One region of the Methylobacterium sp. 174MFSha1.1 genome, then DNA from elsewhere that is predicted to be linked to it. Evidence: predicted binding sites of a transcription regulator. Region 1 holds the regulator's gene; each other region holds the start of a gene.
What was found. Region 1 encodes LexA, which represses DNA repair genes until DNA is damaged. Its sites were predicted from a motif close to TGTTCNNNNTGTGTTCNG; they were not measured.
Positions count from the first base shown of each region.

Region 2: the regulator LexA is predicted to act here: its motif matches at 1,076-1,093, upstream of BM430_RS24310 (ImuA family protein).
Region 3: the regulator LexA is predicted to act here: its motif matches at 962-979, upstream of dinB (DNA polymerase IV).

Region 1 covers NZ_FPCB01000054.1:13,555-15,818, forward strand. Annotated here, with positions in the region: gene BM430_RS30815 (aliphatic sulfonate ABC transporter substrate-binding protein) at 1-614, shown strand, start outside; gene lexA (transcriptional repressor LexA) at 847-1,590, shown strand; gene BM430_RS30825 (cupin domain-containing protein) at 1,664-2,264, opposite strand, start outside.
Region 2 covers NZ_FPCB01000030.1:87,929-90,192, forward strand. Annotated here, with positions in the region: gene BM430_RS24305 (DUF6504 family protein) at 1-386, opposite strand, end outside; gene BM430_RS24310 (ImuA family protein) at 304-1,044, opposite strand.
Region 3 covers NZ_FPCB01000017.1:29,383-31,646, forward strand. Annotated here, with positions in the region: gene dinB (DNA polymerase IV) at 1-900, opposite strand, end outside; gene BM430_RS15645 (amidohydrolase family protein) at 1,549-2,264, opposite strand, start outside.

The DNA of each region.
Region 1 (2,264 bases):
AAGGAATCCTGGTACCGAAGGATTCGGGCCTCCGCTCCGTGGCCGACCTCAAGGGCAAGCGGATCGCGGTCACCAAGGGGGCGGGCAACCACTTCCTGGTCCTCGCCGCACTCAAGGAGGCCGGCCTGTCCTTCCGCAGCATCGTGCCGGCGTACCTGAGCCCGGCCGACGGGCGGGCCGCGCTGGAGAGCGGGGGCGTCGAGGCCTGGGCCGCCTGGGACCCGTTCCTGACCGCGGCGCACAAGCAGGCCGGCGCGCGGGTCCTGCGCGACGGGGCCGGGCTGTCGCTCTACAAGCGCTACTACCTCGCCGCCGACGCTTACGCGGCGGCGAACGGGCCGGTGCTCGGCCTCCTGTTCGGCAAGCTGGCGCAGACCGGGGCCTGGGTGAAGGCGAACCCGGCCGAGGCCGCCGCGCGCCTCGCCGCGCTCTGGAAGCTCGATCCCGAGATCGTCCTGGCGGCGAACGCCCATCGCAGCTATCGGGTCGAGCCCGTCACCCGGGACGGGCTCTCCGAGCAGCAGACGATCGCCGACGCGTTCCGCGCCGAGGGGCTGCTGCCGCGCGCCGTCGACACCGCCGCCCTCGAGATCTGGGCACCTCCTGTGCGCTGACCGGTCCGAAAACTCTGAGGCGGATCGAGGAACTGGTCCTGCTTCGGGCGGTGCCTCGGCGATGCAGGATGCCCAGTGATCGGAGACGATGCCCGGGTCTTCCCTGTTGCGCGGATATATTTCCGCCCCACGGGCGCCGCAGTTCCAGACCCGCTTGCGGAACACTTGCGGAACGCTTACCATGTTCGCGATTTGTTTCCGGAGCGCGCCAGCGCGGGGATGAGAGTGTCACATGCTCACGCGTAAGCAGTTGGACCTGCTCCGCTTCATTCAGCAGAGAATGCGCGAGACGGGCGTCCCCCCGTCCTTCGACGAGATGAAGGACGCCCTCGATCTCAAATCGAAATCGGGCATCCACCGGCTGATCACGGCGCTGGAGGAGCGCGGCTTCCTGCGCCGTCTGCCGAACCGGGCCCGGGCGATCGAGGTGATCCGCATCCCCGACGCGGTGACCGGGCCCGTGGCGGCCGCGCCCGTGCCGACCGCCGAGGTCGTGCGGTTCAACCCCAGCGTGGTCGAGGGCGGGCGCGCCCACGAGCCGAAGCGGCCCGCCGGCATCCCCGCGATGACGATGGCGTCGGACGAGAGCGGCCAGTCGGTCAGCGTGCCGGTGATGGGCCGGATCGCCGCCGGTACGCCGATCTCGGCGATCCAGAGCCAGAGCCGCTCGGTGGCGATGTCGCCGGACTTCCTCGCCAGCGGCGAGCACTACGCGCTCGAGGTGCGCGGCGACTCGATGATCGAGGCCGGCATCCTCGACGGCGACCTCGTGGTGATCCGTCGCCAGGAGACCGCCAATACCGGCGACATCATCGTGGCGCTGATCGACGACGAGGAGGCGACCCTCAAGCGCCTGCGCCGCCGCGGCTCCTCGATCGCGCTGGAAGCCGCCAACCCGGCCTACGAGACCCGGGTGCTCGGGCCGGACCGGGTGCGGATCCAGGGCCGGCTGGTGAGCCTCGTCCGCAAGTATTGAAGGACAGGACGGGGCGGACCGGATGCCGGCCCGCCCCGTCCTCCTTCAGAATCCTCGTGAGCCGCCCGCGCCCTCAGGCGGTCCGGCTGAAGACCCGCGACGCCGTCGGGAAGCCGGCGGCGGCCTGCTCGTCGAGGCCGAGATTGGCGGCGAGCAGGTGGCGCGGCGCCTGGGCGAGCCAGCCCGCCAGCGACGTCTCGCTGTAGACCCCGCTGTCGTGCACGCCGACGATCTCGGCCGTCCCGGTCCCGATATTCTCGACGGAATGCCCGCAGGCCCGCGGGATGTAGGCGCAGTCGCCCGGGCCCAGCTCCGCCACGGCCAGGCGCTTGTCCGGCCCGAACAGGGTCACGCGGGTGCGCCCCCGCAGGACGTAGTGCCACTCGTTCGCGCCCGGATGCCAGTGCGGGGTGTGGATCGCGCCGGGCGCGAGCCGCACGAGGAGACCCGTCATCCCCGCCGAGACCGGGAAGGCGCTCGCGGGCGCCACCCGCATCGTGCTGCCGGCGGCATCCACGATCGTGTCGCTCCCCGCCAGCCCGTAGCGATGCGACCGCGACGGCGCGAGCGGCCGCTCGGCCCGCGCGGCCGGGGCGTCGAGGGGCAGGACGGGGCCCTGCATGATGTAGGTCTCGCCCGGGGGCAGGGCTGCCAGCGTCGCCTCCGGCACGCCG
Region 2 (2,264 bases), on a different contig from region 1:
CGGCGCAACGAGGCGAGCAGCGCCGCCTCGCCGCCATGCAGGTGGGCCGCCCCCGCGACGTCGATCCAGATCCCGTCCGGCGGGTCGGGGGCGACGAGGGGAGCATAGGTCAGGCACCAGGCCGCGAGGCGGGCGAGCGCGGCGGCATCGTCCTCCGGATCGGCCTCGATCACCGTGAGGCCCGGCACCATCGCCTGCGCCTGCGCCAGGGCGAGGCCGGGGCGCAGGCGCAGAGCCCGGGCGGCGCGGTCGACGGCCGTGAGCACCCGGCGCGATCCCTCCTGGGCCGCCGCGACCAGGGGCTCATCCGGCGGCGGCCCGCCGCTCCGGCGTCGCCAGCGGTCGGTCGGCCAGGTCGGCAGGAACACGCAGACGACCCTTCGCATCGGGAGCCTCGAGGAGCCAGGTGCGGGGCTCGGCGCCCCGGGCGCGGACGAGCGCCACGGTCCAGCGGGCCCGCGACAGGCCCGGTACGGGAAGAGCGGGGGACGGCGCCGCGACGACGCTCCAGCGGGTCGCGGCGGCGTTGGGCTCCGGGACGGCGGCGCCCCAGCGGCGGATCACCAGGGCGAGGCTGCCGCTGCCCTCGGCGGCGAGCTGGAGCCGGCGCGACGGGGTGAGCCCGAGCCGGGCGACCTCGCCGACCACTGCCGCGAGGCCGCGATGGCGCAGGCCCTCCTCCATGGTGGGCAGGACCTCGGCGTCGCGCCGGGTCTCGGCGTAGAGCACCCGGTCGGGGTGGAGGCCGACCGCGGCGAGGCCGGGGGCGAACAGGTCGCGGCTCGCCAGGCACCACAGGACCGGGCCGGGGAGCCGGGCGAGGATCGCGGCGGCGAACAGGGCCGCGAGCGCCCCCTCCCCGTCCACGGGCCCCGCCGCCAGCACCTCGTGCACCGCGCCGAGGCGCAGGCCCCCGCCCGGCAGGTGCCCGTCCAGGGCCGCGACGCCGAACGGCAGGACCGGCCGGCCCGCCCCCTCGGACGCCAGCCCCCCGATCCGCTCGCGCAACGCCGCGAGCTGCTGCTCCCGCTCGGCCTGTCGCATCTCATGCCCATCACCGACCGAAACACCAACTCGTTCTTGTTTTGTTCGGTTTCACCGAAGTGTCAATCGGGGCTGTGGACGGCGGCGCTGTCGGAGCCTCCGGGAACCGGCCCCCTGTTGACGGCAGCGGGGACAGCTGGGTCGGCAGCGCCCGGAAAGCGCGGTGGAACAAGGGGATCGGGCGGGCGTGCGAATCTGGCGGCAGGCGGGCACAGCCGTTGGACAACGCCCGCAAAGCCGCCAGGAGCGCCGCTGAGCTGGATTCGAGGCCGAGAAGTGCCGTACAACTGTCCTGGGGCGCGACGGCCCTCCACGGGCCGCCTGGCGGAGATTCCGGCGATCCCGGCGCTTCGGGGGTCGGCGCGCTGCGCCGAGGTCACGAATCCGGTGCCGTCCGGGGTGTCGTGCGGCCTCGTGCGGCACGCTGAATCGCCTACGGCGGGCCATCCGCGATTCACACAGCTTTCCAAGCTGTTAATCGGACCCTCGCGCCGAGTAACCTACGGGGCCACGCCGAGTCGCCTTCGCCGGCCCCCCGTTTCCGCGCAGACCTGCCTACGCGGCCGCGCCGAGTTGCCTACGCGACCGCGCAGACCTGCCTACGCGAACAGGGCTCAACCCCTTGCAGGACTTCAGAAAATCGCCACCCCATATAATACCCATATAGCTCTACGGATTCAGACTCAGAATCCAGATTCTGAATCTTTCATAAAAAGGCTTTTGGGGATCGGAAGTTAGGGTCTTTTCGGGGTCTGGTCGCCGAGATCCGCCCCGTCCCGGATCGGCCGGAGGGGGAGGCTTCGCGATCCGGGCCCGGGCCGTGCGAGGCGCTCCCCCTCCCCGCCCCTCCCGAGTCTTGGGGCGACGCCGCCGAGTCGGAGACTCGCGGCTCACGAGTCCTCGTCCGACAAAGCCCAGCACAGCCGGGATCGTTTCCGCGGGAACGAGTCGAGCCGAGGCATGAGCGGCCGGAACCGACTCGCCTGTACGCTGACTGATGATTCGCCGTCCCGATGCGGGACTCTTGCGCGACTCTCGCGAGGCCGCCGGGGCCCGGCAATACTTGGACGCGACGCGCGGCGCCCCACGGGCGAAGGGTTACCGGCCGGCTGCCTGGTTGCGACGAAGCGTAGGCAATTCGGCGTGGGATCGGTCACGTCCCGTAGGCAGGTCTGCGCGGTGGACGAATCGGAAAAGCCACGGAATCTCAACGGCAAGAC
Region 3 (2,264 bases), on a different contig from region 1:
CGAACGCGCCCGGGTGATCTGGGCAAAGTCCGAGAACTTCAGCTTAAGCGTGACGGTGCGCGCCACAACTGCCTTCGCGGTCGCCACCGCCCACACCTTGTCGAGGCATGGCTGTAGGCGCTCGGCGAGCACCGCGTACTCGCTCGTATCCTGCGAGAACGTCGTTTCTGCGCCGATCGATTTGCGCTCGCGGTGCGCCCGCACCGGTCGCTCGTCGATGCCACGCGCCACTTGGTGATAGTAGTCGCCCGCGCTGCCGAAGGCCGCCCGCAACTCGTCGAGTGAGCGTGCCTTGAGATCGGCGCCGGTCTGAATACCCAGGCGCCACATCTTCGCCTCGGTCGCCGGTCCGACGCCGCGAAACTGGCCGATGGGGAGACCCTCGACGAAGCTCGGCCCCATCGCCGGTGTGATGACGAACAGCGCGTCGGGCTTCCTGTGGTCAGAGGCAACCTTGGCCAAAAACTTGTTGTAGGACACGCCCGCCGAAGCGACGAGCCCAGTTCGAGCGAGGATCGTGGCGCGGATGTCCCTCGCGACCTCGGTCGCGGTCGGCAGGCCCTTCAGGTTCTCAGTGACGTCGAGGTACGCCTCGTCGAGCGCCACCGGCTCGATAACAGGCGTGTGCTCCTCGAACACAGCACGGATCTCGGACGAGACGGCCTTGTAGGCATCGAAGCGGGGCCGCACGAACACGAGGTCGGGACAGAGCCGGCGCGCGGTGGCCGACGGCATGGCCGAGCGGACACCGAAGCGCCGTGCCTCGTAGCTCGCTGCCATCACGACGCCGCGCTCGCGCGAGCCGCCCACCGCCAGCGGCCGATCCCGCAAGCTTGGGTCGTCGCGCTGCTCGACGGAGGCATAGAACGCGTCCATGTCGATGTGGATGATCTTGCGCATGGGCGTGGAGCTGAAACCGCATCCCCTGTTGGCGACACGCGCGCGGTGCCAACTGCCTCGAAGTTCAGCGTTTGTTCCTGCTCAAGCATGTGCGGTCAAGGGGCCGTAGGCCGATACCAACCCGGATCGGCGCTTCAGTCCTCAACAGCCAGTGTCCAAAAAACCTGACAGGCAATCGAATGCCTGGAAAACGCTCGGAACCGAGCTTTCGCCTCGCGCGCCGCGAGGGACAGCTTAGTGTCACTGTCTGCAAGACCCTCTCATCGTCATCGGTCCCCTCCCCTGCCCTGGCATATTTCCAGCCGCCACACGCAAGGCAGTGACGATGTTGCGGCGGAGCAGGGGCATGGATGCTGCGCAGTTCTTTGGCGGCGACCGAACCGCCCGCATGATGTCGGAGGCCACACCTCGGTCCGTTCGGCTCCGCGCCAGTTCCGGACCTTCGGCGATCGCGCTGAGAATCGCTGCTCAACGCTTGATAGCGGATCTTCGAAGTCGGTCGATCGCGCGTCTCGAGCTCGGATGTTTCCGAGTCCGAGGCGAGATCGCACCGCCGGAACCCGCCACTGTCCCTCGACCGTCGGCCCGGGACCAGTCACGCAGCGGCGCGGGGATCAAGGATCCCACGCCTCGCTGAGGGCTCGCCGCTCAGGACCTGCCGAAGCCGTAAAGCGTCGCCGGGTTTTCGACGAGGATGCGCCGCCGCGCGGCCTCGCCAGGAGCCCAGTCGGCGAGGAGGTCGAATAGGCCGGCATCGTCCGGCATGTGCTTCTCGCCGCGATGTGGCCAGTCGCTGCCCCAGACCATCCGCTCCGGCGCCGCCGCCGCGAAGAGCTTGGCGACCTCGGTCGCGTCCGCATAGACCGGCGGCCCGCTCGTGGTGTTGAGGTAGGCGCCCGACAGCTTCATCCAGGTCCGGCCGCCATCGAGCAGCTTGCGCACGACCGGGACGGCGCGGTGGTTCAGCCCCTGCCCGGGCAGCAGGCGGGCGAGATGGTCGATGACGAGCGGGGTCGGCAGGCGCGCCAGGACCTCGGCGTGGTCGGCGATCTGGTCGCCGGTCATGTAGACCTGGACGTGCCAGCCGAAAGGCTGGACTTTCCGGGCCATCGCCTCCAGGCGCTCGGCCGTGGTGACGCCCCAGGATTGTGGGGTCACGAAATTGACACGGATCCCGACCGCGCCGCGGGCTGCCATGTCTTTCAGTTCGCCCTCCGTGACGTCGAGATCGACGACCACGACGGCGCGGGCTGAGGCGCCGAGCTGCGCCACCCCGTCAAGGGTGGCACGGTTGTCGATGCCGTAGGTCGACGGGGTCACGACGACGGTGCGACTCGTGCCGATCCGCTTCTGGAACAGACGGT